Regions from separate parts of the Cohnella sp. genome, predicted to be linked through region 2. Evidence: riboswitches for the same ligand, from Rfam matches in the RefSeq annotation. Region 2 holds a riboswitch; each other region holds the start of a gene.
What was found. Region 2 has a riboswitch for cyclic di-AMP ahead of ACESLM_RS12350 (resuscitation-promoting factor). Riboswitches for the same ligand answer to the same signal wherever they lie in the genome.
Positions count from the first base shown of each region.

Region 1 (10,445 bases), on a different contig from region 2:
CAGGTTGTCGAACAGGTCGCGCACGCACACTTGAACGCTGTGGCACAGACCGACCGTGTTGACGCCGCCGTACGTGTTCATCACGTTCGTCAGCACGGCCATCGGGTTCGTATAGTTCAGGAATAGAGCGTCCGGACAAACCTCGCGGATGTCCTTGGCGAAGTCGAGCATGACCGGGATCGTGCGCAAGTTGCGGAAAATGCCCCCGATGCCGACCGTGTCGGCGATCGTCTGGCGCAGTCCGTATTTTTTCGGAACCTCGAAATCCGTGATCGTACAAGGGTCGTAACCGCCTACCTGAATCGCATTAACGACGTATTTCGCTCCGCGAAGCGCCTCTTTGCGGTCGCTGTAGGACTTAATGACGCAGCTGCTTCCGGATGTCTTTTTGATGTTATTGAGAATGTTTTCGGAATCCTTCAGACGAACCGGATCGATGTCGAACAGAGCGATCTCGAAGCCTTGCAGCGCAGGCGTGTGCATAACGTCCCCGAGCACGTTTTTGGCGAAAACCGTACTTCCCGCGCCGATAAAAGTAATTTTGGACAAGTTCATAACCTCCGGCTGATTAAAATGATTGGCTACTCTCAATGTAAAGCAAGCGCACTCATAAGAGTATGGAGGCATCGCGCATTTATATGGACATTTGTCGTTTGTTTGCTATAGTGGGAGAAAAGGAAACAGGCAGGTGGACGCGATGAATCCGGATCACGACGAGTACGTCCTCGGCATGAACCCCTCCCCCTCCGGCGGCGAGTTGGCCGTTCTCTTCAGCGGGGAAGGCCAGCCGGTCCCACTGCACAAAATGGGACCCGCCGTTCACGACTACTATTTGATCCACACCGTTCTGTCCGGGCACGGGGATTTTACAATCGGCGGAATCGGATACCGCTGCGGCGCGGGGGACTCTTTCGCCATCTTTCCGGGGGAGCTGTTCTCGTACCAGGCCGACGAGCACGCGCCTTGGCGGTACGCCTGGTTCGCCTTCAACGGCCCCGGCGCGGCCGCGGCCATGGACGCAATCGGCGTTACTCCCGAATCCCCCGTCGTCTCCGGCAGCCTGAATCCGCATCTCCGCAACGCCTATGAGCAGCTCCGCCGCTGCTTCGAGGCTTCGCTCGGCGCGGAACTGTCCAACCTGGAAGCCGAAGGCTGGCTTCGCCTCCTGCTGCACCAGCTCGGTGCCGCCCGCGCCAAGAAGCGGTTCTCTGTCTCCGCAGGCGGCGCAGCGACGACGGATTCGGATCACGTCGTGAAGCAGGCTTTGCAGTATTTGACGCTGCAATATGCCCAACCAATCTCCGTCTCGGGCATGTCGGCAATGCTCGGCTACCATCGCACCCACCTGTGCAAGCTGTTCAAACAGTCGACCGGCATGTCGCCGATGCAGTATCTGCTGCAGATGCGCATGCAGCGGGCCGAGCTGCTGCTTGCCTCGGACATGACGATCGAGCAGGTCGCTTCGTCCGTCGGTTACGGCGATGCGCTTTATTTCTCCAAGAAGTTCCGCTTGTGGAGCGGCCTCTCTCCTTCGGAATACCGCAGGGTGCTTCGTAAGGTTCCGGTCGGAGCGGGCGAGGAGAGGAGGGGTTAGCTCAATGTTGTCAGCGTACTATGCTCGGCTTGGACAGCACCGAGGCACTTTTTTGGCCTTGGCCGCGCGGCTTGGACAGCACCGAGGCACTTTTTTGGCCTTGGCCGCGCGGCTTGGACAGCGCCGAGGCACTTTTTTGGCCTTGGCCGCGCGGCTTGGGCAGCGCCGAGGCACTTTTTTGGCCTTGGCCGCGCGGCTTGGACAGCGCCGAGGCACTTTTTTGGCCTTGGCCGCGCGGCTTGGACAGCGCCGAGGCACTTTTTTGGCCTTGGCCTCGCAGTCTCGGTCCCGTCAAGGCTCAACCTATTCGCCAGGACCGGGGGCGACAAATTTTAACCTGACAACATTGCCCTCCTCCCCCCGGGGTTAGCTCGTTCAAACCATTAACGCGGCATATTAATGTAATATAAAGTTACATTAAACCCCTTATTCAAATATAATGTAATATAACTTGACATTAAATTGACTTTGAGTTACAGTTATAACACGCTTAGTTTTCGGCGCTCGTCGTCGAAAAGCGGGGGAACCACTTTTGGGGCGAATCGTTCGCATATGAACGTAGGGAGACCATCTTCCCGAGTCCGTCAGCTAACCTCGTCTGCGGAAGATGGGTCTATATTTTGCTTCTTCAGTTTCTTTCGGAAGCCGGGCCCTGAGAAAGGGGCCCTTTTTGCCGTTTTCTCTTTCCGGATGGACCATCCGGAACATTCTATCGGGCGCGGAAAGCGCGAAAGGAGACTGTTCATGATCAAAGCCATTATTTTCGACTTCGACGGAACAATCATCGATACGGAGACCGCCTGGTACCGGGCGTTCCGCGAAGCGTACCGCTCCCACGGCGTCGAGCTGACGCTGGAGCAATATTCGCAATGCATCGGCACGAGCTTGCACGCTTTTAATCCCTATGAATATCTCATGACCGACCTTGGCCTGCCGATCGACAAGGCGGCTTTCCGCCGGTCCGTTCACGACAAGCACGCCGAACTAATGGAGCAGGAAACGGTGCGTCCGGGAGTTCTCGGCTATCTGGAGTCGGCCAGAGCGCTCGGAATTAAAATCGGCCTCGCTTCGAGCTCCTCCGAGCATTGGGTTCGCACTCATCTGGATCGCCTGAAGCTGACCGACTATTTCGAGTGCATTCGCACTTCCGATCACGTTAGCAAAGTGAAGCCCAATCCCGAGCTGTACTTGCAAGCGATGAGCATCCTCGGTGTTCGCGGCGAAGAGACGATCTCGGTGGAAGATTCCCCCAACGGAGCCAAAGCTGCGATCGCCGCAGGAACGGTGTGCGTCGTCGTTCCGAATGTGCTGACCGAAACGCTGGGCTTCCCGAAATCTCCTTACCGGGCCAGCTCGCTTGCGGAGCTGGACTTCCGCCATCTAGCCGGCCGTTCGGAAGCGTCTTGAGATCGACGACGCCAGTCGGGGGTGTGGCATGCGCGAGGGTTCGAGCCCGCTATCGCTAAGTCGAGGCTTGATACCGCGCGGGGGTGAGGCTTGCTGCTTTGAGGCACTTTTTTGGCCTTCGTCGCGTTGCGCGGAGTTGAGGTTCGCTGCTTCAGGGCATTCTTTTGGCCTTCGTCGCGACTCGCGGGGTTGAGGTTCGCTGATCCGAGGCACTTTTTTTGGCCTCGTCGCGTTGCGCGGGATTGAAGCTCGCTGCCTCAGGTCGCTGTATTTGCCCTCGTCGCGCTGCACGAGGTTGAGGTTCGCTGCGGTCGCGCCGCACGGGGCTGAAAACTGCAACGAACACGAAGCAGCACCACCATCGCCCCTTCTGCGCCATTAATTTTCTGATTAATCAGAAAATTAATGGCGATAGCTCCCAACGAAAATCCAAGCGGTCTTTTCTAACGAACGATCGAGCATACACGGAAGAGCAACATTCATCACGCGAAGAGGAGGAACGGATTATGAAAGCCGTACAGTTCGGAGCAGGAAATATCGGAAGAGGATTTATCGGACTGATGCTGTCCCGTTCGGGCTATGAAGTGTGCTTCGCCGCCCGCAACGCCGGCCAGGTCAAAGCCCTGCAGCTAAAGGAGCAGTACACCGTCACCTACGCCGGAGAGCCGGAGCGCAGCACTCTTGTAAGCGACGTGACCGCCGTCAGCCTCAAAGACCGGGATGCCGTCATCAGACGGGTCGCGGAAGCGGATGTGATTACGACGGCGGTCGGGGCGTCCGCGCTTCCCGAGATCGCGGAGCCGATTGCCCGGGGAATCGAAGCGCGCCTGGCAGAGAGGCCCCGCCCCTTGCTTGTGATCGCATGCGAGAACGCGATGAACGGAAGCGCCTTGCTGCGCAAATGGATCATGCGCCATCTGGCGCCGGAATGGAAGCCGCTCGCGGACAGCATGCTCGTCTGCCCGAACGCGGCCGTAGACCGCATCGTCCCTCCGCAGCAGCACGCCGACCCGCTCGCCGTCAAAGTCGAGCCCTACTGCGAATGGATTATCGAGCGCGTCCCTTCGCTCGATCTCTTCCCCGTCATCGAAGGCGCCCAATACGTCGACTCGCTCGAGCCGTACGTCGAGAGAAAGCTGTTTACCGTCAATACAGGGCATTCCGTCGCCGCTTATTACGGATACCGGCAAGGCTACCGGACAATCCAGGAATCGATGCGCGACCCGGAGCTGCGGCGAAGCGTCGAGCGGACGCTGGAGGAGACGTCCCGGCTGCTCGTCTCCAAACACGGCTTCAGCCAGGCTGAACACAGCCAATACGTACGCGGCACGCTGCGCAGATTCGAGAACGCCGCCATCGTCGACAAGATCGCCCGCGTCGGACGTTCTCCGCTTCGCAAGCTTTCCAGCAACGAAAGGCTGGTGCGTCCGGCGCTGCAAGCCTTCGACAACGGTATTCCGGTTCCGCATCTCGCATCCGCCATGGCCTCTGCGCTGCTGTACGACGATGACGGGGATCTCGAGGCGGTCATTCTGCAAACTTCCATTCGCCAGAGAGGCGTCGGACACGTCATCCGCAAGCATATGGGAATCCCCGAAGATCACGCCCTCCACCAGGATATCCTACTCCGCTACCATCGCTTCAAAGCGGCATCCCCGGCCCGCTCCGCCCCTACGCCGTAAATTTTCCGACGCGGACAGCTTGACACAAATCGATTACAACTGTAATCTACCCTTGTAGACTACAGTTGTAATCTTTGGCGTATTCATCGCCGGCGATGAACGAACGGAGGAACCGACATGCCCGAATCCCCACCCATTTCGGACGCGGAATGGGATATTATGCGAATCGCATGGCAAACGTCGCCATTAACGGCCGCCGACATCATTTCCCGCTTAAGCGGGACGAAATCGTGGAAGCCGAAGACGGTGAAGACGCTCATCGGCAGACTTGTTCAGAAGGGAGCTCTCGGCTTCCGCAAGGACGGGCGGGAGTACGCTTACTTCCCGCTCGTCAACGAAGAGGAATGCGTTCGCGAAGCAAGCCGCTCCTTCCTCGACCGAATTTACGGAGGCGCGCTTAAACCGATGATGGTGCACTTCCTGGAATCCGGCAAGCTCTCTCCCGACGATATCAAGGAGTTGAAAGACCTGCTCCGGGAAAAGGAGAAATGACGATGGAGCTTGCGATCCGAATATTCGGGCAAGCGCTCGTCGGCTCGGCGGAAGCCGCCGTCCTCGCGCTGTTGCTCGCGGCGGCGCTGCGACTGTGGCGCAGGACGCTGTCCCCAGGCTGGAAGTACGCCCTGTGGTTCCTGCTGCTCGCGAAGCTGCTGATCCCGCTGCTGCCCGGAGACGTAGGAAACCAACTGAGATGGCTGCCCGTGCCCGATACGCTGGAAACGCGCTTGCCGGTCTTCGACGCGATTCAATCTCGCGCCGAAAACCTCTCGGCCGCCGCAGCAGCGGAAGCTTCAGAGGGGACAAGCGGCGTAGCCGTATTCGAAGGAGAAGAGGCAGCTTCACAACCCGCGAGCTCCAATAGGGCTCCGGACAACCTTCTTCTTCGAATCGCTGCGGCCGTGTGGCTATCCGGCATCGCTCTGGCGCTGCTGTTTCCGCTCGCCGGACATCTTGCCATGTCCCGGGCGCTACGGCGAGAGCCCGGCCTGACCGTCCCCCGCGAGCTGGAAAAAATGTTCGCGCGAATCCGCGCGGACAGCGGCATCCGCCCCGGCGTTCAGCTTCGCTTGACCCGTCTCGTGTCCGGACCGGCACTGTTCGGCATTTTCTCCCCGGTCGTGCTGATTCCGCGGGATTTGGCCGGACGTCTGGCCGAAGCCGAATGGGAATGCATCTTCAGACATGAGCTGGCCCATTACCGGAGAAAGGATATTTGGGTCAACTTGCTGGCGTATTCGCTCGTCTCCGCGCATTGGTTTAATCCGCTGGCGTGGTACGGGCTGAGGAGAATGCGCATCGATCAGGAAAGCGCCTGCGACGCGAACGTGCTGAATGCCATTGCCTCCAAGGAAACCTATGCGTCCTGCATGATCAAGCTGCTGGAAATCGGAGCCGCGCGGAAAGTCGCGTTATCGGGAGTCGGTTTCTTCGGAAGCAAAAAACTGATCGCAAGGAGAATCGTGATGATCCGAGACTACAAACCAGCTCGAAAGAAAGCCTTATATACCGGGGCCGCCGTCTTCATTCTGGCCGGAGCTTTACTGCTGCCGTCCGCTCTCGCGGCGGACAAGGGCGAGCCGCAGCCCGCTCAAGCCGTTGAAACGAACCACGATAGCGCAAAGGAAATTCAATTGCGGCTCACGATGCCGGAAGACGCGAAAATCAGCTCGCGCTACGGCTACCGCATCCATCCGACCACATCCGAAAAATCGCTGCACGACGGCATCGATATCGCCGGCAAAGCCGGATCGGATATTTTCGCGGCCGGCGCGGGCACAGTCGTGCAGTCCGAATACGACTCTGCCAAAGGCTTGACGGTGAAGATCGAGCACGGCGAAGCGTGGGTCACCGAATACCGGCACCTGGACAAGCTCGCGGTCGAAGCCGGAGACGAAGTGAAGTCCGGCGATTTGATCGGACAGATGGGCAGCACCGGGGAATCCACCGGTCCCCATCTACATTACTCGACGCTTAAAGAAGGAGAATACGTCGATCCCTTATCCGTAACCGTAATCGGAACCGAAGCGAAATGACAAAGAAGGAGTTGCCCCGTCAAGGGACAACTCCTTCTCTCGTTTCCATGCGGGTCAGAACGGGGGCGGGTTCGCGCCTCTTCTCCATGCTGATCCAGACGAGCCCCGCCGCCATGCAGACGGCTCCGACGATCTGCCAGCCCGAGATCGACTCGTCGAAGAAGAGCAGCCCGGCAATGACGGCCGCCGCGGGCACGACGTAGCGGAAGAAGTTGGCGCGAGCCGCGCCGATCTTGAACATGCTGGCGTTCCAGACAACGAACGCGACGACCGTGCAGACGATCACGTTATAAGCGATCGCCGCGTAATGTCCCGCTCCCAGACCGCTCCAATCCACCTTGCCCCAGCCGCCCAGCGTAAACGGGATCATGAACAAGCTGCCGAACAGAATAAACCAGGCGCTTACGCGCAAGGAAGAGTAACGCTTCATCAGCGACATGCAGCTCAAGTTAAACAGCGCGCCGACCACGCTGACTCCGAACGCAAGCAAATTGCCGATCATATGGTCGGAAGACAAGTCGAAGCCTTCCTTGCCGCCCAGAATGATGAAGGTAACGCCGACGATCGCGGCCGCCCCTCCGACCGCCAAACGTCGGGTAAAGCTCTCCTTCACGAACAAAGGCGCGAACAAGGCGGCGAAGATCGGCCACGGAGCCACGTTCAGCAAGGACGCGTTCGCCAGCGTCGTGTATTTGATCGAATACATAACCGCGATCTCCAAGCCGGTCACCCCGACCAGCCCGATCCCCGCAAGCTGAAGCACGGCTTTCCACGGCAGGCCGATGCTGCCTTCCTTCCATTTCAACAGCAGAAAAAAACACGGAACGGCCAATCCGAACCGCAAAAAGGCAAAAAGCGCCGGATCGAACGTCTCCATCGCGCTCCGTGAAACGCCGAAATTCGCTCCCCATATCACGGATACCGCAACGAGCCCGGCATAATACTTCCATTTCCTGTCCATCTGGTGATGTCTCGTCTCCGTTCTCACGCCAAGGCGACATGATGCGCAAGCGAGGCGGCCGAATTCGCCGCCTCTCTCATTCCGCATCGATTGTACCACATCCGCGGCCCGAACGGATCAGTCCAATTCGAAATCGGCCAATCCGAGCGACAGCGGAGCCGGAGTATCGCACGAGCTCTTCATGATGTAGTGCGCGCCTTGCTCGGACGCGTCGTGGAACCCGTGCATCGCCTCCAGCACGTGGAAGGCCAGCTCGCCGCTCGCGCGGTGCTTGCGTCCCGACTGGATCGCGCGGGCCATATCCGCGGCGCCTACGCCCCGCGCGTTCACGGCTTTGCCGTGCGTAAGCGGGATGTCCGACCATTCCTTCGAGCCCGCGCGCCAGATGCTGACCGTACCCCCGAAATCGTTCGGGTCCGGCACGAGCAGCGTACCGCCGCTTCCGTAAACCTCGATGCGCGGCAGCGTGGAGCCGCCCTTCGTATCGAAGCTCGTCAGCAGCGTGCCGATCGGCCCCGAAGCGAAGTCCATAATGCCGGCGACATGCGTCGGCACTTCGACCTGCACCTTCTGCCCGAACTTCGGCTGGCTCGTAATCGTTCTCTCCGGGTACGAGATGCGGGCCGAACCGGTCACCCGCGAGATCGGTCCCAGCATCGCGATCAAGGCGGTCAAATAGTACGGTCCCATGTCGAACATCGGTCCGCCGCCCTTTTGATAATAAAATTCAGGCGCGGGATGCCAGCTCTCGTGGCCGCCGCTCGTCATAAACGCGGTCGCGCCGATCGGAGTGCCGATCCACCCGTCCCGGATCAGCTTGATCGCGGTCTGAATGCCGCCCCCGAGGAACGTATCCGGCGCGCTGCCCACGAGCAGCCCCTTGCGCCGGGCCAGCTCCAGCACCTGTTGCCCTTCCTCGCGGGTTGCCGCCAGCGGCTTCTCCACGTAGACGTGCTTGCCCGCCTCCAGCGCCTGCAAGCAGACCGAAGCATGCGCGAGCGGAATCGTCAGATTGATGACCATCTGAATGTCGGGATCGGCCAGCAATTCCTCGACCGAACAGCCGCGGACGCCGAATTCCGCAGCCCTCGCCTTGGCCCTCTCCACGTCCAGGTCGGCGCAAGCGACGACTTCCATCGACTCGAACCTCTTGCCGTTCTGAAAATAAATGCCGCTGATGTTCCCGGTGCCGATAATGCCGACTTTGATTTTCTCCACGAGGTTTCCTCTTTTCCCGGAATTAAAGTTGGTTGTCCTGCATGCCCGTGTATGCCTGAGCCGATTCGTCCGCCGGGGCGAGGGCTTTGCCCTCCGCGCACCAATTGAAGCCCCGGCGCATCAGCTCCTTGACGACCGGAATTCCCATGATGTTCGCCTGATGTCCGAGCGAATTGTAATACACGCGCCCGTGTCCCCAGCGCTTCGTCCAGACGACCGGCATATCGACGGCTTTGTTAGGCGAATGCGGCCCCGGCGCCACCGGAAAACGCGTCGTCGCAAGCACTTCGTTCGCCGGATCGACGTGAAGATAATACTGCTCCGTCGACACCGTGAAATCTTCGATGCCTTCGACCAGCGGACTGGAGCCCGCCTTGATCTCCACCGTGTACTCCGTGCCGTCGTTGCCCGGGTGCGCGATCCACTGTCCCCCGGTCATGAACTGCCAGTCCGTGTTTTCGCGGAACGCGTCGCACATCCCGCCATGGCAGCCGGCCAATCCGACTCCGCTCTGCACGGCGGCGGAAACGTTGTTCACCCCTTCCTGGGAGATGCGCCCCATCGTCCATACCGGCACGATCAGATCCAGCCCCTTCAGCTTCTCCCCGTCAGCGAAAGCTTCCAGCGTGTCCGACACCTCCACCTCGAAGCCTTCCTCCACCAGCTGGCCGCGGAAAATCTCCGCCACTTCCTTCGGCTGATGCCCGTCCCAGCCTCCCCATACGATCAATGCCTTCTTCATCCGTCTTCCTCCCGTTGAATTAGTTGCCGCTCGATTTGCGGATGACGAGCTCGGTCGGCAGCTTCTCGCGAATGAGCGCCGCCGGAGCGTCGGACTTATCCTTGTCCGCAAGCTGCGTCAGCAGGCGGTCCGTCGCCAGTCTGCCCATTTCGTAAAAAGGAACCCTCACCGTCGTCAGCGGAGGCTCCGTAAAGCTGGCCGCGTCGGAATCGTCGTAGGCGACGATCTTCAGATCGTCCGGCAGGCTGCAGCCCAGCTCTCTAAGTCCCTGCATCAACCCGATGGCCATCCGGTCGTTGCCGACGAAGATCGCGTCGAGCCGGCCGAGATCGCGATGCACCCGACTTGCCGCCCTCCGGCCGCTCGTCCGGCTGTAATTGCCCTCGTAGACGAGCCTGTCGTCCTCGGCGATGCCGGCCTCCAGCAGCGCTCTCCGGTATCCCGCCATTCTGTCGCGGCTGTTCGAATACTGCGGAGCGCCGTTGAGAAAACCGATTCTCCTGTATCCTTTGCCTATAAGATGCTTGACCGCGTCGTAGCTCCCCTGTTCGTGGTCCGCGGCTACGATGTTCAGCAGCGGATGGTCGAATCTCTGGTCCATGACGCAGAACGGTAGCCGCTCGTCCGCCAGCCGATGGACGGCTTGCTTCTCCTCTTCGGCGGCGCTGGAGCCGAGGATGATGCAGGCGTCCACGCGCTGCGTCCGATACAGAGAGACGTAGTCGTATACGGAGGTCGGATCTCTGAACAGCAGCAGCAGCCCGTATCCGCGCGAGTGAACGGCTTCCCCGATGCCTCCAAGCAGCTC
Region 1 covers NZ_JBEPYQ010000003.1:84,663-95,107, reverse strand. Annotated here, with positions in the region: gene melA (alpha-glucosidase/alpha-galactosidase) at 1-549, opposite strand, end outside; gene ACESLM_RS01775 (AraC family transcriptional regulator) at 698-1,594, shown strand; gene ACESLM_RS01770 (hypothetical protein) at 1,605-1,889, opposite strand; cyclic di-AMP (ydaO/yuaA leader) riboswitch at 2,072-2,213, shown strand; gene ACESLM_RS01765 (HAD family hydrolase) at 2,339-3,001, shown strand; gene ACESLM_RS01760 (mannitol-1-phosphate 5-dehydrogenase) at 3,508-4,683, shown strand; gene ACESLM_RS01755 (BlaI/MecI/CopY family transcriptional regulator) at 4,801-5,175, shown strand; gene ACESLM_RS01750 (M56 family metallopeptidase) at 5,178-6,716, shown strand; gene ACESLM_RS01745 (DMT family transporter) at 6,736-7,677, opposite strand; gene ACESLM_RS01740 (Gfo/Idh/MocA family protein) at 7,795-8,895, opposite strand; gene ACESLM_RS01735 (ThuA domain-containing protein) at 8,918-9,637, opposite strand; gene ACESLM_RS01730 (LacI family DNA-binding transcriptional regulator) at 9,657-10,445, opposite strand, start outside.
Region 1: another riboswitch for cyclic di-AMP. It lies ahead of ACESLM_RS01765 (HAD family hydrolase); the one in region 2 lies ahead of ACESLM_RS12350 (resuscitation-promoting factor).

Region 2 (10,445 bases):
GAAGCACTTTTAAAATCTTCTCATCCGTAATAAAGTTCATATCCGCACAACTCCTCGAAAAATGTTAATCATACATTACATTATTTCCGGAGAAGTGTAAACTTAAACCGAATTACTGTGTTTCTGAATGGTATTGCTCAATGACTCCGACCATCTCCATATTTAGGGACGTACAAGATTGTCGATAAAAAAAGGATGAGCGTCTATCTCCCAACGTTGGAGGCTGACGGCGGCTTTGCGTCCGTCCGGTCCGATAAACGTATTTTCCGGCGAAGTGGACGGGTTCGTCACCGAACGATTCGACGCATAAGAAGGAATTGGCTATCCTTTCACCAGATCTCGGAGAAGGTCGGGTACGAGAACGTGCGGCACTTTTTCAGTATTTCAAAAAAGTATTGCGGGGTCACTCCGGGGGATTATCGGGCTCGGCAGTGAGGGGGGCCATACATTGACAAAAGACCATCAAAGATATAGTATGATTATAGTTTAATAGCCCGACAGATTTCATAATAAAACCCCATACAAATCATTATTAGCGGCTGAATAATGGGTTATTGTTCAGGTGAAAATAAGGACGATTAGTTGGGATTTAGTTTGAAGTAAATCGGCATATGGCCACCTATATTGGTGAAGCTGTATGCCGTTTTTTATTGGAGGTGAGAGGGTTGACGAAAGGGCGATTGGAATCCGAAATAAGCAAGGCATTAACGCAATGGGAAAAGGACTATTTAGGAAGAGGTTCTGTCACGGTAAAGACGGACATCCTTCGGGATATGGTGATTGTCATGCTTAAAGGAGTTTTGACACAGGCAGAATATAAGCTGGCAGAGACCCGGGAAGGTTTACTATCGGTAAAGAAAATGCGCTCCGATTTAGTGGAATCGGGAATCGAAGAGCTGTCCGATATCATGTTCAAGTTATCGGGAGCCGAGGTTGTTTCGTTTCATACAGATTTAAGCACGAAGACCGGTGAGCGTATTATGGTCTTTCGGCTGGCAAAAGATCTGGAAAGAACTATGATGTCCTAATAAAGGAAACGGGAGATCGTCAAATGACCGTCCTGAATGACGGTTAGTTGAGGATAAACCGGCTGCTTCATGCGGAGCGAAAGATGCCAAGGATGACGGGTATCTTAATCGCAATGCATGAAATAGCCGGTTTTTTATTTCAGAAGAAGGAGTGCGGAATGAACGAGATCATCTTTCAAAATTTACTATCGCCTGTCGTTTTATTTTTCGCGTTGGGATTGATTTCGGTATGGATTAAATCCGACTTGAAGATTCCGTCGGTCGTAGGTGAAGCCTTAAGTATATATCTCCTCATCTCCATAGGTTTGAAGGGGGGACTAGAGTTATCCCATTATTCGCTGGTTACTTTAATAAAGCCCATAGGCGGGGTTTTGTTTCTAGGTTTCGTAATCCCGTTAGTCGTTCTTCCTATCCTTCAATGGATGAAGATCGACCTGCAAAACTCTATTGGTTTGGCGGCCGCATACGGTTCGGTCAGCATAGTCACCTATGGCGCAGCCTTATCCTTTCTTGAGCATAGAGGGGAATCCTACGAAAGCTTCATGAATGCTCTGATTGTAATTATGGAAAGTCCGGCGATCATCCTTTCATTATTTCTACTAAGATGGATAGAGAAGAGCAAAGGGACCGCGGCGGGGGCTTCAAGAGGACTGGGAATCATGGCGGGAGATGCGGCCTTCTGGGTCAAGTTTTTTGACAAAGAGCTGCTTCGAGAAAGTTTATTTGGCAAGAGCGTGCTTCTCCTATTGGGCAGTCTTCTTATTGGATGGATGAGCGGCGATAACGCGATTTCCGTTGTGAAACCCCTGTTTATAGATATGTATAAAGGCGTTTTAATGGTGTTTTTGCTCCACATGGGGATAACTGCCGGACAGAGACTGCCGGAAGTAAGAAAACACGGAATGAAGCTAATCCTGTTTGGTCTATTCATGCCGTTGGGGTGTGGCGTCCTAGGCGTAATAATAGGAGATGTTGTTGGCTTATCGCTCGGCGGGACGGCCTTGATGGGGGTGATGGCCGGCAGCGCATCCTATATTGCGGCACCGGCGGCCCTAAAGACATCCGTGCCGGAAGCCAACCCTTCCATTTACTTGGGAATGGCTCTGGGAATAACGTTCCCCTTAAACCTCATCATCGGAATTCCTTTCTATTTTGCAGCTGCCCATTGGGTTCAGTGAGTACCGAGCCCCCGCATCGCTTAGATGCAGGGGCTCTTTCGTGTACACCCTGCGGATGTTCTCCGCAACGCAGTTGTCGACAACGGCGTTGGCATGAGCCGCGAGCGCCTGGCGGAGGTCCGGTCGAAACGACCAACGGGGAACCCGAAACCGGGTCCTCGATCACCGTTCTGTCGGGCTTGAAGACAACGTGCAAGCCGGTTTGCGATCAAGCGTCGAATCAAGTAAGCTAAGTGTGGCGTAAGTATATAGAAGAGGAGGCACGAGCCTGTGAACGCGGAACGACAGCTTCTGCAGCCCGGGGAACGGCTGGACGATCTCCTTACCCACGATCTGAAAATCATTCAAAGCTCCGAAGTGTTCAGCTTCTCGCTCGATGCGGTGCTGCTTGCTCGATTTGCCGGAGTGCCCCCGAGGGGGCGTATACTTGATCTGTGCACGGGGAACGGCGTTATTCCGATGCTGCTGACGACGAGGACGGCTGCGACGATCGACGGCGTCGAAATTCAGCCCCGCCTTGCAGACATGGCGAGCAGGAGCGTGAAGTTTAATCGCTTGAACGATCGGATACATATTATAGAAGGCGATCTGCGCGAGTGGAAGCCGGAGGGCGAACTGTACGATGCGGTCACGGTGAATCCGCCGTATTTGCCGGTGGCCAGCGGAGACCGCAAAGAAAATATTCATCAGGCGATGGCCCGGCACGAGATCGGCTGCAAGCTGGAGGACGTCGTCGCGGCGTGCGCCAGGAGCGTAAAGGCCGGAGGAAAAGTCGCGATGGTCCACCGCCCGAGCCGGATGGCCGATATGATCGATCTGATGCGCCGTTACCGGATCGAGCCGAAGAGAATTCGCTTCGTGCACCCCCGCAAGGATGCGGAGGCGAATATGATATTAATAGAAGGAACGCGTGACGGAAGGCCCGAAGTCCGTCTGCTGCCGCCGCTGATCGTCTACGAAGAGGACGGGGAGTATACGCAGGAGCTGTTGGCCGTATTTTACGGTCAAGCGGCGGAATTGCCCGACTTTAAGCGAACGAACGGACGCACGCCGGCGGTCAAAAGAAATCGGGAGGGGGAGGAGAAACGGTCGTGAACAAAACAAAGGACAAGCGCGGAGAAAGTCCGGCAACGAGCCCAGTTTCCTCGGAGACGGCAACGGTTCAAAAGAGCTTCGCCGCGCGCGAGAAGCCGGGCACGCTGTATCTGGTGGCGACGCCGATCGGCAACCTGGAGGACATGACGTTTCGCGCGATTCGTACGCTCAAGGAGGTCCAACTGATCGCCGCCGAGGACACGAGGCAGACGCGCAAGCTGCTGACGCACTTCGACATTCAGAATCGGCTTGTCAGCTATCATGAGCATAACCGGGAGGCCAGCGGTCCCGAATTGATTCGGCTGCTTCTGGAAGGCCAGCACGTGGCGCTTGTCAGCGACGCCGGCATTCCCGCAATCTCCGACCCCGGAGAGGATCTGGCGAGGGACGCCGCCGCTGCCGGCATTCCTGTCGTGCCGATTCCGGGCGCGAACGCCGCGTTGTCGGCGCTGATCATCTCCGGCCTGCCGACCGATCGCTTCCTGTTCGTCGGTTTTCCGCCGCGCGAACGCAAGGGCGTGCACAAGCTGCTTGAAGGTTTGGAGGGCGAGAGCGGAACGCTAATCTTATACGAGTCCCCTCATCGGCTCAAGAAAACCGTAGCGGCGATCGGCGAGAGATGGAGCAACCGAAAAATGGCCATCGTTCGCGAGCTGACGAAGAAGCATGAAGAGGTCGTCAGAGGCACGGTCGAGGCTTGTCTGGCGCACATCGAGCAGAACGCTCCGCTCGGGGAATGTTGTATATTAATAGAAGGAACGCGTTCGGAAAACGGAAATCGGGAGGCGAGCGCAGAGCAAGCGGACGCATGGTGGACTTCCGTATCGCTAACGCAGCATGTCGCGCATTATGAGACGGCCGGACAAGCCCGCAAGGATGCGATGAAATCGGCTGCGGCAGATCGGGGAATATCGAAGCGGGACGTCTACCGGGCGCTGCTCGAGGAGAATGGAGACGAGTAGTACCGCAAAGCAAAAAAATTCCCTCCCGAGATCGACATCGGGAGGGGGCAAGGAGTATAAAAAGGTTGGAATTAACAATTATTAGAATACAAATTTTATTATAAACTATTTTCTCTAATTTGTCACAGGGGAAGGTAAATCCTTCAAACATTCTCTGCAAACAATTTTTCCTTTGAAGTAGGTGACGTTCTCCGCGTTGCCGCAGAAGATGCATGCTGGCTCATACTTTTTAAGCATGATGCGCTCGCCGTCCACGTAAATTTCCAGAGCGTCTTTCTCTCCGATGCCAAGCGTGCGGCGCAGCTCGATCGGAATAACCACCCGTCCCAATTCATCGACTTTACGTACGATACCGGTAGATTTCATCATTTGGTAATACCCCTCTCGTAAGATTAAATAAGTACAAAACGAACGTGTAAATCTAGTTATGTCCGTTATCGCCAGTTTTCGACAAAGTTCACTGTTTTCCGTACTCTATCGTACCAACCATTCCCAAAAAAGTCAACCTGAAAGCATGTAGGAATTACTTAAAATCCTGAAATAAAGTCTGAGAATCCTCTCAGTTATGGCGATCTCTCAAAAATAGCGGAATTAGGCGAAGAGAAAATTAAAGGGAAACGATATTCGACAAAATTCGACTTTAATCGATTTTTTGACAAAGACTTTGTCGAAAGCTGACAAATATGAGGTGATGTCCATGTTGACGAAATTACATGAGGAGAAGGTTTTCAAGGACCCTGTGCATCATTCCATCTACGTGCAGGATCTAACCGTCTGGAAGCTCATCAATACGCCGGAGTTCCAGCGACTCCGAAGAATCCGCCAACTAGGCACCTCCTATCTTACGTTTCATGGGGCGGAGCACAGTCGATTTTCCCATTCGCTGGGTGTATATGAAATTACAAGAAAAGTAATTTCTCAGTTTGAGCGTAATGGATACGGCGACTGGCCGCAAGAGGAAAAATTACTCAGTCTTTGTGCTTCTTTGTTGCATGATGTCGGACATGGTCCGTTTTCCCATTCTTTGGAGCAAATATTCGGTACGGATCATGAAGAATGGACCTGCAATGTCGTCTTGGGCGACACGGAGATCAACCGCGTGCTGCGCGAGGTCGACCCCGAATTTCCGAACAAAGTCGCCGCGGTCATCCGCAAGAAGTACGAAAAGCCGATCGTCGTCAGTCTCGTATCGAGTCAGCTGGATGCGGACCGGATGGATTATCTGCTGCGGGATGCTTATTTTACCGGAGTGAACTACGGCACGTTCGATCTGGACCGTATTCTGCGCATGCTGCGCCCGTTCCAGGGAAAAATCGTCGTGAAGGATAGCGGGATGCATGCCGTCGAAGACTACTTGATGTCCAGGTACCAGATGTATTGGCAGGTTTACTTCCATCCCGTCACCCGCAGCTCCGAAATTCTGCTGAGACAAATTTTCCGCAGGGCGAGCGAGCTCTTGTCGTCAGGATACGAGTTCTCCTTTATGCTAGCTCCGATCCGGTCTTTGCTGTCGCGCTCCGTTACGCTGGAACAATATATGAAGCTCGACGAAGCGATGGTGCAGACGGCGTTCGGCCAGTGGTCGGAAGAGCGAGACGAATTGCTGTCGGATCTGTGCCGGCGTTTCCTGAACCGTCAGCTGTACAAGTACGCTCCGCTGACCGGAGAATACAGGGAATGGCTTGATGATGTCCGCAGCCAGTGGCGAAGCATCGGCCTCGATCCTTCCTATCATATGGAAGTCGATACCCCCGAAGATTCTCCCTATGACGTCTACAAGCCGGGAGCGCTTCCGGACGGCAAAGAGAAGCCTCCGATCCTGCTGTTGGACAAGCGCGATCAGTTGACGGAAATCTCGGTCCAATCCGATATTATACGCTCCATTGCGGGCTTGCACCGGGGCAACTATTACATCTATTACCCAGAGGAGCGGCTATTGCCTCACGCTCATCTGCTCAGTCCCGAAACGCGCGCCAGATTGTCTATATAATAGAAGAAAAGAGGATATGAATCGACATGCTTATCGACACCCATGCCCACCTCGATTCACGCAAGTTCGACAACGATCGAGAAGAAATGATTCAACGCGCGCTGGAAGCCGGCGTGGACACGATCGTCAACATCGGATTTAACCGCGAAACGATCCCGACTACGCTGGAGCTGGCGGAGAAATATCCGTTTATTTACGCCGTTGTAGGCTGGCATCCGACCGATGCGGTCGACATGAAGCTGGAAGAAGATCTGGCCTGGATCGAACGGCTGTGCACCACCCATCCGAAAGTCGTCGCGATCGGCGAGATCGGGCTTGATTATTACTGGGACACTTCGCCGAAGGACGTTCAGCACACGGTGTTCCGGGAACAGATTCGGTTGGCGCGACGGATCGGCAAACCGATCGTCATTCACAATCGGGACGCGCACGAGGATATTGTAAAATTGCTGAAAGAGGAGAAGGCTTCGGAGGTCGGAGGGATCATGCACTGCTTCTCCGGAAGCTGGGAGACGGCCAAAATATGCCTGGATATGAATTTCCATATTTCCTTCGGCGGACCGGTCACTTTCAAGAACGCTCGCGTTCCGAAAGAGGTGTTGGAGAGGGTTCCGATGGATCGATTGCTGATCGAAACCGATGCTCCATATTTGACGCCTCACCCCTATCGAGGGAAGCGAAATGAGTCCGCTTACGTGCGTCTGGTCGCCGAGACGGCGGCGGAGATTAAAGGCATTTCTTTGGAGGAACTTGCAGAAATTACAAGCGAAAATGCCCGGCGCTGTTTTGGGATAACGAGATAAACGGAAGAAACGGAAGAAAAACGGACCACTTCGAAGAAAAAACTGACTTTTGTTGCGATTATCGCGCAGGTTCCGATCGTTTTTCCTTAAAAATGGGCAAATTCGTTCAATCGGTCGTCTTTACACCGTTATCGCGCAGAGGTTATGATCTTCATCAGAAAGTTTGAATACGACATTCCTTTTCCAGTGCGCTTAATCTCCCGAACGGGAGAGTGGGGGACCCAACGCGGCGACGATCATGAGGTGAGCGTCCAATGCGGTCCGAGCAATCTTGGGGTGAATACGGCAAGTGCCGGGACGGCGGCTCTATCTGAGTGACGCGTCGGGCATGCAGCCGTTAGGGCGACTCTCTTTGCCCGAATCCGACAGCTAACCCCGCAAGCGTGATAGAGAGAGGTCACCCTCGTGCCGCTACTTTACTTAGCTTAATTCCAATCATGCGGAAGCCACGAACAGATCCTCTGTCTCGATGGCTTTTTGTGTTGCCAGCACAACTGCCTGGGGTAACATGCTCTCATGTGAGTATTCTGAACTGGGGAAGGCGGCGCTTGATCGATCCGGCTGAAATCCGCGAAAATTTCGAGTCCGATCGCCAAGAGTCGTTAACCATTTTGGATTAGTCGCGTCTGACAATATTCATGCATTACAGTCGACGGCGGGGCTATGAAGGAGGAACGAGATATGGGCGCAATTCCTGTACAGGAAACCCATGATCCACGACCGACCGGCAAGCTTTTCGCACTGCGTTGGAAGCATGAGCATTTGCGTGCAGCGCTATTGGCCGCAATTCTCGTTTTTGCCATCACCATCATGTTCGTATCGTTGCTGCAGAAGGCGGCGACCAAGAGCATCACGATTATCGACAACGGCGTTTCGAAGGTGATTTCCACGAAAACGTCGAACGTGCTCGGATTGCTTGAAGAACAGGACATCTATATCGGACCTAACGACCATCTCTCCTTGGCGGCCACGGATCTCTTGAAAGAGGGAAGCCGGCTCGTCATCGACCGGGCGGTAGGCGTCATGATCAAAGCGGATGGCAAACAGCAAATCGCTTATTCGAGCGAAGATACGATTAGGGGAGTCATTGAGTCGTTAAACATCAAGCTGGCCGAGCACGACCGCGTCGTTCCGGAGCTTGGCAGTCCCTTGCGGGAAGGAATGACCGTGTCGGTCGTCCGCGTGCGCAAAGAGGTTACAGAGACCCAGCGCCCGATCGCCTTCAAGGTTGTGGAGCAGAAGAGCGCGGAGCTTGAAGAAGGCAAGACGAAGGTCGTTACCGAAGGTCAAAAAGGCGTAGTCGTCTACAAAACCGAGAAGGTGTACGAAGACGGCAAGCTGATCAGCCAGGAAATGATCGAGAAGACGATCGCCAAGCCGGCCGTGCAGCAGGTCGTCGCGATCGGAACGAAGAAGAAGGCCGAAGTGGCTCTGGCGTCGTACAATGGACCGCCGACAGCCGCGGAAGCGAAGGTCGTCAAGCTGAACGGCAAGAGCGTCAAAGTGAAACGGATGCTGAGCAACGTAACGTTGACCGCGTATTCCGCGGACTTCGCTTCCACGGGCAAGAGCAAGGGGGACGAAGGCTACGGAGTTACCCGTTCGGGAACGACCGTGAAGGAAGGCCGTACGATCGCCGTCGACCCGAGAGTCATTCCTCTGGGCTGGTGGGTCTACATCGAAGGCATCGGCTTCCGCCGGGCGGAAGATACGGGCAGCGCCGTCAAGGGCAAGAAGATCGATATTTACTACGACAGCGAATCGTATGCCAACAAGTTCGGATTGAAACGCGGGTATACGGTATACGTGATCGGGCCGGTCAAACCGTCCTCGGATTAGTCGCGTCGGTCGGCTGCGATGCAATAGAGCTTTACGTCGGGAAGAGCCTCTTGGGGCTTCTTCCCGATTTTTGCGTTGCGCGGGCTAGGGGCGTGTATGCAAACCCGCTCAGGGGCATCTATCACCGCCTTTTCGCCCCCTGCTTCGTCACTTTTGCTTGACGTACCCCCGGTACGCCTTCACAAAAGTTCCTTGCATGGAACAAAAATTCGGCCATATCTGCTACCCTCGGAGTATGCATACACGCCCTAGAGGGCCGACCATCCGGACTTGCCCTCTTCCGCGATCTCGTATACGCTTGAAGGAATGCGCGGAGTAAAGGCGGAATGAAAACGAATGATTCGAGAAATGATTGTCGTGGAGGGCAAGGACGATACGACGGCGGTTAAGCGGGCCGTAGGCGCCGACACAATCGAGACCGGAGGCTCGGCAATCGGGGAAGACGTGCTCGTGCGGATCGAGCTTGCGCAAGCCCGCAGAGGGGTGATCGTGCTGACCGATCCGGACTCTCCGGGGGAACGCATCCGCAAGATCGTCTCCGAGCGCGTGCCGGGGTGCAAGCATGCCTTCCTGACGAAGGACGAGGCGCGCGGGCGCAGGGGCATCGGCGTAGAGCATGCGTCCGATGAGGCGATCCGCCGCGCGTTGGACCGGGTTCGCGGGCCGGAGACGGATACGGACGAGCCTGCGGAGATCGAATGGAACGACTTGCTCGAAGCCGGACTCATCGTTCATGCCGCGTCCGCAAGCCGCAGGGAGCGGATGGGAGAAATTCTGGGCATCGGCTACGCGAACGGCAAACAATTTTATAAGAGATGTCTCATGTTCCGGATTACGAAGGCCGAGTTTCAGGCGGCGCTGGAACAGTTGGAGCGGGAAGGACGATAATCAGCATGCACGACATCGCCACATCGAACCGGACGCGCGAAATTATTCGCAAGCACGGGTTTACGTTCAAGAAGAGTCTCGGGCAGAACTTCCTGATCGACGGGAATGTGCTCGACCGGATCATCGCCGCGGCGGAATTGGACGGAACCCGCGGAGCGCTGGAGGTCGGCCCGGGAATCGGCTCGCTGACGGAGAGGCTTGCCAAGGCCGCGGGCAAGGTCGCCGCGGTGGAGATCGACCGGCGTCTCATTCCGATCCTGAAGGACGTCATGGCCCCTTACGAGCGCGTGAGCATCGTCCACAGCGATATTCTGAAGACCGACTTGCACGCTCTCTGGCAGGAGCAATTCGCGGGCCTGGCCGGCGTCAGCGTCGTCGCCAACCTTCCGTATTACGTGACGACGCCGATTATCATGAAGCTGCTGGAGGACAAGCTGCCGATCGAGAACATCGTCGTCATGGTGCAGAAGGAAGTCGCCTTAAGAATGTCCGCCAAGCCGGGAGGCAAGGATTACGGCAGCTTGAGCATCGCCGTCCAATACTACTGCGAGCCCGAGCTGGTATGCGTCGTGCCAGGCAAGGCTTTCATCCCCGAGCCGAACGTGGACTCGGCGGTCATCAAGCTGAAGCGCCGACCGGAGCCTGCCGTTCGCGTTGCGGAC
Region 2 covers NZ_JBEPYQ010000031.1:27,477-37,921, reverse strand. Annotated here, with positions in the region: gene ACESLM_RS12390 (ATP-binding protein) at 1-40, opposite strand, end outside; gene ACESLM_RS12385 (Na-translocating system protein MpsC family protein) at 612-1,028, shown strand; gene ACESLM_RS12380 (sodium-dependent bicarbonate transport family permease) at 1,187-2,206, shown strand; gene ACESLM_RS12375 (tRNA1(Val) (adenine(37)-N6)-methyltransferase) at 2,477-3,301, shown strand; gene rsmI (16S rRNA (cytidine(1402)-2'-O)-methyltransferase) at 3,406-4,263, shown strand; gene ACESLM_RS12365 (AbrB/MazE/SpoVT family DNA-binding domain-containing protein) at 4,378-4,632, opposite strand; gene ACESLM_RS12360 (HD domain-containing protein) at 4,961-6,253, shown strand; gene ACESLM_RS12355 (TatD family hydrolase) at 6,280-7,056, shown strand; cyclic di-AMP (ydaO/yuaA leader) riboswitch at 7,236-7,455, shown strand; gene ACESLM_RS12350 (resuscitation-promoting factor) at 7,738-8,895, shown strand; gene rnmV (ribonuclease M5) at 9,232-9,783, shown strand; gene rsmA (16S rRNA (adenine(1518)-N(6)/adenine(1519)-N(6))-dimethyltransferase RsmA) at 9,789-10,445, shown strand, end outside.

Region 3 (10,445 bases), on a different contig from region 2:
GCAAGGAGGAATCGCACTCATGGATACGCAAAGCCCGGTTGTTCGGGAGGAACAGGAGCGCCTGCAGGAGACGTTCGGGGAGATCGACCGCCAGAGATCCGGCATCGGCCCGGTCTACCGGGGACAGGATTTTACCGAGCAGCTGCTCGAAGAGAAACGGGAGGAGAGCCGCCGTCGGCTCGACCTGCTCGACAAGGAACCCTACTTTGGCAGGCTCGACTTCAAGGAAAACGGGAAAACCGCGGCGCTGCCCCTGTATATCGGCAAGAGAGGCATGGACCGCCAGGATACCGGCGAGCCGTACGTCATCGATTGGAGAGCGCCGGTCGCTAGCCTCTTCTATTCCTTCACCGGCGGCGATGCGCCCGTCTCCTACGATGCGCCGGACGGCACGATCCAAGGGGACATCTACCGCAAGCGCAACCTGTCGATCCGCGATCGGAAGCTGGGACGAATCGTCGACAGCTACGAGCGGGGCGGGGACAATATCGGCCTGAACGACGAATTCCTGCTGTATAAGCTCGGAGACAAGAAAGACAATAAGCTGCGCGACATCGTGTCCACGATCCAGGCCGAGCAGGACCGCATCATCCGCGCTCCGCGCCACAAGGCGCTGATCATCCAGGGTGCGGCCGGTTCGGGTAAAACGACGGTCGCGCTGCACCGGCTCGCCTTCCTGCTCTATCAGTACCAGCAGCAGATTCGCGCGGAGCGGATGATTATTTTCGCGCCGAACACGATGTTCCTCGATTATATTTCCGGCGTGCTGCCCGAGCTCGGCGTCGGCGACGTCAAACAGACGACGTTCGCGGATTGGGCGCTCGACCGGCTCAGCGGCAACGTCAAGCTGGCCAAAGACGCCTCCGAAGGAGAACTGTGGTTCTCGCTCGCAGGCGCCAGGCCGCAGATCAACGACGAAACGCCGGGAAGATATAAGGGATCGCTCGCTTTCAAAGCGCTGCTGGACGAGCAACTGAGGAGCCTGGAAACGCGCTTCCTCGAACCTCAGCCGTTCGAGCCTTGGGAGGGCCGCGTGCTGCCAACCGCCAACATTCGCGAATGGTTCGAGGTGGAATACCGCCATTACCCGCTCGCCCCGCGGTTGGAGCGGCTGCAAGCCCGCATCAACCGCTGGCTGGAAATGCAGCTCGGAGAGATCGGCGACCCGAAGATCCGCAAGGATAGGGCCAAGACCGGCAAGCAGCGACTGAGAGCTTACGTGAGCAAGCTGCCCAAAGCGGACGCCCTAAGCTTCTATCAGCGCTTGTTCTCCTCGGACGGCGCGGCGGACATCCCCAAGGACATCGTTCAGAGCACGAAAGCCTATCTGAAAAAAGGCGAAGTCCGGCACGAGGACCTGCCCGCGCTCGTCTGGATCCATTATGCCTTCAACGGCGCGGAGAAACTCTCGTTCGACCACGTCGTCGTCGATGAGGCCCAGGACGTATCCCCGCTTCAGATCGCCTTGCTGAACGCGTTCATGAGCGAGCCCTCGTTCACCATTCTCGGGGATTTGGCCCAGGGCATTCATGCGTATCGCGGCGTGCAGAGGTGGGAGGAACTGTCCGACGTATTCGCGGAGGAATACCGTTCCTATCACGCCCTGCAGCAAAGCTACCGCTCGACGCTTGAAATCATCGAGTTCGCCAACCGCATCCTGCCGCATACCGGCACGAGTCTGCCTCCTGCCGTTCCGGTCTTCCGCAGCGGCGATCCGGTGGAGGTCGCCAAGCTGGACGCCGAGACGGATCGACTCCCTCGCATCGAGCGCTTCATCCGGGACAACCGGGAGCGCGGCATGCAGACGATCGCGATCGTGTGCCGCACGGACGACGACTGCGCCCGGTTGGCTGAGCTGCTGCAAGCAAGCGGCATCGAGGCGAATCTGATCGCCGAGAACCAAACCCAATACCGCGGAGGCATTACCGTCGTTCCCGTGTATCTGGCCAAGGGACTCGAATTCGACGCCGTGCTCGTCGCGGATGCCGACGACCGCCGCTATGCGGCCGCGCCGCAGGACGCCAAGCTTCTGTATGTCGCCTGTACGCGCGCGCTTCACCGTCTCACGCTGATGTATCTCGGGCTGCCAAGCCCGCTGATCGCGGAAGCTTAAACGAGACGATAGACCCTCGCTTCGTAAGGAGCAAGCCGGAGATCGCGCAGGTTGCGGTCTCCCGACTCTCCGCTGATCAGCAGCAGCTCAGCCGAAGAATAAACGACGGAGTCCGGCAGCCTGCTTTCGGCCGCTTCGGCGGACAGGTTGGCAATCACGAGCAGCCTGTCTTCCCCTAGCGTTCTCGTATAGGCATAGATCTGCTTGTGCTCCGGCAGAATCAGGTCGTACGCGCCGTATACCGCCGACGGATTGTTTTTGCGCAGCGCGATCAGCTTCCGGTAATGATGATAGATCGAGTCCGGCTCCTTCAGCTCTTTCTCGACGTTGATCTCCTTATAGTTAGGGTTAACCTTCAGCCAAGGCGTGCCGGTCGTGAAGCCCGCTTGGTCGAGATCGTTCCACTGCATCGGCGTCCGGGAATTGTCGCGGCCGTTTTTCCAGATGACCCGCATGATCTCTTCGTGGGTTTTGCCATTTTCGAGCTCGGTGCGGTACAGGTTTTTGCTGGCTACGTCGTTGTAGTCGTCGATCGAAGGGAATTGGACGTTGGTCATCCCGATCTCCTGGCCCTGGTAGATGAACGGAGTCCCCTGCATGAGAAAATACATCGTCGCGAACGCTTTCGCCGACTGCTCCCAGTAGGTTTGGTCGTCTCCCCACGTCGATACCGATCTTGGCTGATCGTGATTTTCCAGGAACAGCGCGTTCCAGCCGACTCCTTCGAGCCCCTTCTGCCAGCGGGTGAGCGTCTTCTTGAGCGCCGGGATATCCACGGAACCGTCCGCCGTCTTCTGCCACAGCCCCATATGCTCGAATTGGAAAATCATATTAAACGCGCCCCGCTGTTCTCCGACCCACAGCTCCGCGTCATCCACCGTCACCCCGCTCGCTTCTCCGACGGTCATGACGTCGTACTTGTCGAACGTCTCGCTCTTCATCTCCTGCAGGAAAACGTGAATGCCCTCGCGATTCATATGGCCTTCGAAGGAAGGCACATAGCGCAGTTGGTCCGGATTCGGCATGTCCGGGAAGCCCGGAATCTTCTTAATATGGGAGATGGCGTCCACGCGGAAGCCGTCGATGCCCTTATCCAGCCACCAGTTGACCATCGCGTACAGATCTTGGCGGACTTGCGGGTTCTCCCAATTCAAATCCGGCTGTTTGGTAGAAAATACGTGCATGTAATATTGCTCAGTTGCCTCGTCGTACTCCCACGCTGAGCCGCTGAAAATACTCTCCCAGTTGTTCGGCTCCGCCCCGTTCTTCCCGTCGGACCAAATATAATAGTCTCTCTTCGGATTGTCCCGGCTCGAACGCGATTCGATAAACCACGGATGCTCGTCGGACGTATGGTTGATGACCAGATCCAGGATCAATTTCATCCCGCGGGAATGAACCTCTGCCAGCAAACGGTCGAAATCGGCCATCGTGCCGAACTCGTCCATAATGTCCTGATAATCGGAAATATCGTACCCGTTGTCGTCGTTGGGAGACTTGTAGATCGGACAGATCCAGAGCACGTCGACGCCGAGTTCCTTCAAATAATCGAGCTTCGAGATGACGCCCGGCAAATCCCCGATGCCGTCACCGTTGTCGTCCATAAAGCTGCGGGGATAAATTTGATAGGCGACCGCCTCTTTCCACCATTTTCCGTTCATGATGCCAACTCCTCGATTCTCATTTTGCGCAAACGTTTGCACTCTTCCTTCATATTAAAAGATTTGCGAAATCCCTGTCAACTACAATTCATAGTAGCTTGGCCCGAAACTCCAGATATAATCCGCGGACAACCTACATATATATCTCGTAGATGCTTGTCAACGGGAGGGTTATCCGTATGCCTAAGCGCCGTTCGCTGCGAATGCTGCTATTCGTCGCCGCCGCTGCCGTACTTGTCATGTCCGTCCGATTCGGGTTTGCCGACGCTTGGGTCGATCAATACGCCCTGCCCGCGTCTTCCTTGTCCGATCTTCCCGCCGCCGGCCCGCCCGCGGCAGAAGCCAAGTCCGAGCCCAATCCCGGGCCCGACGTTCCGCAGAAACCGCAAGCCGTCGTCCTCAGCAATCGCGTAACGGAATACCACATCTCCGTCTCGCTCGACGAGAACAGCGGAACCCTGCTGGGAGAGCAGGTCGTTACCTGGAAAAATCCCGGGCGCAAAGCGGTCTCCGAGATGTACCTTCATCTATATCCGAACGCTTTCGCGCCCGGCAGTACGTTCCTCCGCGAATCGGGAGGTAAGCTCAGGGGAGACAAAATGAAAGAAGGCGGCTACGGCGGGATGGAGCTTACCTCTCTGACCACTGAGGAAGGGGAAACGCTTCTGCCCAGAGTCCATTACGTGCAGCCGGACGACGGCAACCGCAACGACCGCACGCTGGCGGCTTTCCGGCTACCCGAACCGGTCAATCCTGGGGAATCCGTCACCTTGCGCATGAAGTTCAACGTTCTGCTGCCCGAAATCTTCGCTCGCATGGGCAAATCCGGCAACTTCGTCATGGCCGGCCAATGGTTTCCCAAAATTCCCGTCTACGAGACGTCCGGAATGAGGGGGCGCGCCTCCGAGGGCTGGAATCTGCACCAATACCACGGAGATTCCGAATTTTATTCGGACTTCGGCATCTACAGCGTTCGCATCGAGGTTCCGGACGGTTATAAAGTAGCGGCTACCGGCTTCCTTACGAAAACCCCGGCCGTCTCCGGCGGGCGCAAGAGCTTCCAGTTCTATGCCGACGACGTGCACGATTTCGCCTGGTCGGCTTCTCCGGACTTCGTGTACGTGGAGGATTCGTTCTCTTCGCCCGGAATTCCCGGAGTTCGGATCAAGCTCTATTTGGACCCGCTCCATCAGCACTTGAAAGACCGCTACATGCACGCTGCCAAGTCCGCGTTAGCCAAGCTGGGACAGTGGTACGGAGAATATCCCTATTCCACTCTCTCCGTCGTCGTCCCTCCGGCAAGCGGCAACGGTGCCGGCGGCATGGAATATCCGACGCTCGTCACCGGAGCGTCGGCCCGGGACGACAATCCCGGCTATGAGCTGGAACGAACGCTCGTCCACGAGATCGCCCACCAATACTGGTACGGGCTCGTCGCTTCCAACGAATTCGAAGAAGCCTGGTTGGACGAAGGCTTTACGTCCTACACCGAAGATAAGCTGATGGCCAGCATTTACGGCGTACTGCCCAATCTGCCGATCGAGGCCAGCTATATGACCCATCCCGAGCCGCTGAGCCTCTCCTCCTGGAAGTTCAGCTCCTCGGACGGATACGCCGAGAACGTCTACCTGCGGGGCAAGCTCGTGCTCTTCGCGCTGGAGAAGCAAGTCGGGGACAAAACGATGAGCAAGATCATGCGAACCTATTTTCAGAAGTACAAGTTCAAGCATCCTTCTTTCTCGGACTTCCAGAAAGTCGTGGAGACGGTGACGAAGGAGAAATGGACCGACTTCTTCCGGGCTTACGTGCAGCGCGGCGAAATGGCGGATTTCTCGGTGGAAACGATTCAGACGAGAAAGACGGACACCGGCTACGAGAGCATCGTCTTGCTTCGGCGCAACGGGGGCAGCCCGGAAGCGGTATCGGTATGGCTGCAGTTCCAGGACGGCCAGTCGGTACGCAAGCGCTGGGACGGCGTTCAGCCCCACGTTCAGCTCAAGCTGGAGTCGGCCTCCCCGCTGCTCTACGCGACGATCGATCCCGGCAACCATATCGTGCTCGACAATCGCAAGTACAACAATTATCTCAAAGCCGAAGTACCGCCCGAACAGCGCTCCCGGTATGCAACCGGAATAACCCAGATTATAGAAGGTCTGTTCGGATCATTGGCCTGGTGAGGTGAGGGAAGAAAATGCGCGAAAGACTAAAAATGGGATGGGACATGACCGTCAGGCATAAATATGTATTGGTTCTCCTGTTCCTGTACCGTCTGCTGTGGGGATTTTTCCTGTACCGGTTCGTCGATTCGGTCGTAACGCCCGTACTCGCGCGTTATCCCGACGAACATCCGAATTCCGACGCCGCCCATCTGTTCCTGATCGAGGCCCAGTTCCGCCTGCTGAAAACCGATCTCGTCGACGACGTGCTCTGGGTGCTCGGCGGACTGCTTCTCCTGAGGATGGTGCTAACCCCCCTGATCAATGCCGGACTGTTTTACTCCTTCCGCCACTCCGCCGAGGAGGAAGGAACGCGGGTATTGTCCGGGGTGCGACGGGCATGGAAGCCGGTCACCCTGCTCTACTGGATGGAGAACGCGCTCCTCCTGCTTCCCGCCGCATGGCTGCTGCCGATGGCCAAGGACCGCTTTTTCTCCGAGCCTTCGCTGACGAATTGGCTCCTCGACCTGCTCCCTTACGCGGCCTCATGGCTGCTGTACGGACTCGCCGTACATCTGGTCTGCCAATTCATGCAGTTCGGAGCGGCTGCGCGGGAAGGTATCGTCAGAAGTTTGGGGTTGGCGTTTCGCCGGGCCTTCCCCCTGCTGGGCATTACGCTCGTCATGCTCGGCATCGGACTTGCGGTGTCCGCCGCAGCCTGGGCAATCTCCTTGCTCTGGTCGGGTTTCCTCGCCGTGACGCTGCATCAAGCTTTTCACTTCGTGCGCTCCCTGCTGAAGCTGTGGACTTCCGCATCCCAGTTTCACGTATGGCGAGACGCGAAATCGTAGGCTTATCACGTCCCGACAATCGACAATATTCTTCCCGGGACATTCCCCGGTTGCGCCGCTTGCCGGCCGCAGCCGGGGTTTGGCGTTATTATCGGCGGGATACATTCGGGACGAAAGGAGGGGTATCCGAGCCTAATGGCCGTCCCTAGATTAAGGAATTCTAATATAGAAGATGCAGGAAATTCGTCAGGATAACCGAATATATAAAGCTAAAGAAATCATAAAATGCCGAGTTCCCGTGAATCGGGGAACGGGGGAACCATCTTTTCGGGTGAGTTGGCTTTGCTTCAAAGAAGCCATAGGGGACCTTCTACCGAACCCTTAAGCTAACCTCGTAGGCATTGGAAGGAGTCGCCGGTTTTGCGTAAAGTTTCAGTCTTCTTGTTTGGCCTTGCTTTGCTCTTGGCATTCCAGGTCGGCAGCGTATTCGCGGATTCGAAGCTCGACAAAGCGATCGCTCCGCTGATCGGATCGGATTACAAGTACGGCGGAACGACACCGAAGGGATTTGACTGCTCCGGCTTTACCGGATACGTGTTCAATGAACTCGGAATCGACCTGCCCCGCTCTTCGCGGGACATGTACAGCTGGGAGAAGAGCAAGAAGATCTCCGACGACGATTTGCGCGCTGGGGACCTCGTATTCTTCAATACGAGCGGCAGCGGCGTCTCTCACGTCGGAATCTACATCGGCAAGAACAAGTTCGCCCACGCCGCTTCCAAGGGCGTGACGATTACCTCCCTCGACGACAATTATTACGCCAAGCGTTATCTTGGAGCTCGCCGAATTCTCAGCGACGAGACCTACGAGAAAATCGCAACGGAGATCGAAGCCGAGGAAGTCGCTAAGCAATAATTCTTTTATATGACAAAGGCCCGCCTATAGCGGGCCTTTGTTCCTTTAAGTAGTGCCTTAGACTACTGGACAGAACTTTTTTTCTTCTGCAGGCTCGTCACCTCTTCGGGGGTCAGCTCCGTCGCTTTCGCGATCATGCCTACATCCAAGCCCATTTTCAGCAAATTGCGGGCAACCTTGATTTTGGCCTTTTTTTCGCCTTTCTTCATCGCTTCCGGAATATACGTTTTGAACATTCGGCGTACCTCCTCTTCCGTTTGTTTATATTCACCGTAATGTCGGTATAAGTAGTTCAGGATGTTCCCCAGCACCTGCAAGATCCGGTCCATGTCGCCGATTGGCAGCAGCCGCTGCTGATGCAGGTCCCGGATGACGTCCAGCGTCTCCCCGATCGTCTCCTTCAGGCGCGCAAACTCCTGCGCAAACAGCTGCCGCTTCTCATCGTCCGTGCGCGTGCTTGCTGCGATCATTTGATCGAGCTTCAGCTTCTCCTTCTTGCGCCGATCCGTTACCTTCATTATACACCACATCCCCTCTCCGACGACTTCCGCACACGCGAAAAAAAGCACGCCCCGAGCGCCTTCTGGCGCTTATCGGAGTGTGCTTCACTCGCCGTTTATCCTTTGCATTCATTATGCCAAACATACGTTCTTGTGCATAGCACCTTTATTCGACATCGCTCGCGAACTTCTCATGATAATTTTCCGACATACAGCAGGCTTTTACTTCAACCCTGTCGAAAAATGTATAAACGAATTTTCGAACAGGGAGAGAGGATGCTTTGTTTCTTCGTAAAATCGCAACCCGTGCAGCCGCAGTCGTCCTGCTACTATTCGTCTCTTTCGTTTCCGCTTCCGAGGCTTACGGAGAATCCCCGCCGGCCGCCCCTGCCATCGGGACTGAGCCGGCCAACGAACCGGTCAGCCAGAATTCATCCGTCGCGACGCCCGGAAGTGTCGTCAAAATCGTGGATGTCACCAATCTGCGGAGCGGACCGGGGTTGGATTATGAGATTGTAGGCAAAGCCGTGCCTGGAGTTACGCTGCCGATCGTCAATACGGAAGGAGATTGGTACGTCGTGCCGCTTCCGAGCGGGGATCGCGCTTACGTCGCCAGTTGGGTGGTCGAGACCGAAAATCCTCTTCGCTACGTCGTTTTCGTGGACACGACCAATTTGCGCAGCGGACCGGGACTGGACTACGACATCGTAGGCAAGGCCGCCCCGGGAGATACTTTGCCGATCGCCGCGGTCGAGGGAGATTGGTATCTCGTTTCGCTTGCAGACGGAAATCGGGCCTACGTAGCTAATTGGGTCGTCAAGACGAATCTCGATGAAGGCGACGTGCCGAAAGTATACATCTACCACACCCATAACCGGGAATCTTGGAAAAACGTCGCGCGCAACGCCAAAGGCTCCTCCGTCGACGATCCCGAAATCAACATTACCCTGGTAGGCGGACATTTGGGAGAAATGCTGAACAAGTCGGGAATCCGTTCTTTGGTGGAAACCACGGATTTTGCCGAGAGACTGAGAGTTCAGAAGCTGGGCTTCTCGCAATCCTACGCGGAATCTCGCAAAGCCATTTCCAAAGCCAAGAAGGCTAATCCTTCACTGGCCTATTTCTTCGATATTCACAGAGACGCGGACGTTCCGCGCAAAAATACGACGATCGCAATCAAAGGCAAAAACTACGCACGCATCCTGTTCGTTATCGGCACTGCCCATCCGAACCACGCCGCCAACCAGAAGCTGGCCGAAGAGCTGAACAAGCGGCTGAACAAGAAATATCCCGGCCTGTCCCGCGGCGTCATCTCCAAGAGCGCCCACCAGGGCAACGGGGAATACAACCAATCTCTCTCTCCGGGCAGTCTGCTGCTCGAAATCGGGGGCGCCAACAATACGTTGGAGGAAAGCCGTCTCGCTGCGGAGGCGTTTGCCGATGTTTTCTCGGCTTATTACAAGTCTCTCAAGTAGAAAAACTACCATAGGACGGCGAAGGCGCTTGCCTCGTCTGAGTGCCAATGTTCGATTTCTTAGAACAACGCCCTCCATTTGACCGTCATTTGGGTGGCGTTGCACGATTTCTTAGAACAACGCCCTCCGTTTGACCGTCATTGGGGTGGCGTTGCACGATTTCTTAGAACAACTCGCTTTGCATGTACGCAAACTGGTCAATCGTCGCAAAAAAACGGCGCTGGCAGCGGAATCACCCGTTGCAGCGCCGTTTCTGTTGGCCACGTTTGATCGTTTGCGGGACAGTTTCCCTTTACTGCTCAACCGCCAAGCTCCGATACACGCCAACGCTGGTCAAAGTCGGGCTCCAGCGAGACTCCTCGATCGTCAGGCGCAAGCGGCTGGCGGTCGTCTCGGCGATGCGGCAAATTTTCTTGTAACCGACGACGGTACCCTCGTACAGAGGCCGCCACTCCCCGTCCCCGGACGACGCTTCCAGCCGGAAACGCTCGATGCGCTGGCCTTCGCGTATGTTCTCCGCGAGCACGACGCGGTCGAACGCCAGCCCGCTTCCGAGTTCGATCACGAACTCGGCTTGCTCCGCGCCTTCCGGAGCTTGCCAGAACGTCGAACGGTCGCCGTCGGTCAAGCGCTCCGCTCCGTGCGCCGCATCTTTCCCAGCCGATCCCTGGACGGAAGCTCCGGCAGCCAAGTCGGCGCCGTAAGTCCGTCCGATCCGCTCGCCCAGTTCCTTCATCCGCGCGACGTCGTTCTCGTGAAGGAGTCCCCTTCTGTCCGGCGGCAAGTTGAGCAGGAAAGTGGAATTGCCTCCGACGGTCCGCTCGTACAGCTCCA
Region 3 covers NZ_JBEPYQ010000008.1:6,975-17,419, forward strand. Annotated here, with positions in the region: gene ACESLM_RS03960 (HelD family protein) at 20-2,113, shown strand; gene ACESLM_RS03965 (glycoside hydrolase family 13 protein) at 2,110-3,774, opposite strand; gene ACESLM_RS03970 (M1 family metallopeptidase) at 3,954-5,951, shown strand; gene ACESLM_RS03975 (hypothetical protein) at 5,966-6,781, shown strand; cyclic di-AMP (ydaO/yuaA leader) riboswitch at 6,998-7,137, shown strand; gene ACESLM_RS03980 (C40 family peptidase) at 7,142-7,636, shown strand; gene ACESLM_RS03985 (hypothetical protein) at 7,699-8,154, opposite strand; gene spoIIP (stage II sporulation protein P) at 8,418-9,611, shown strand; gene ACESLM_RS03995 (alpha-L-fucosidase) at 9,904-10,445, opposite strand, start outside.
Region 3: another riboswitch for cyclic di-AMP. It lies ahead of ACESLM_RS03980 (C40 family peptidase); the one in region 2 lies ahead of ACESLM_RS12350 (resuscitation-promoting factor).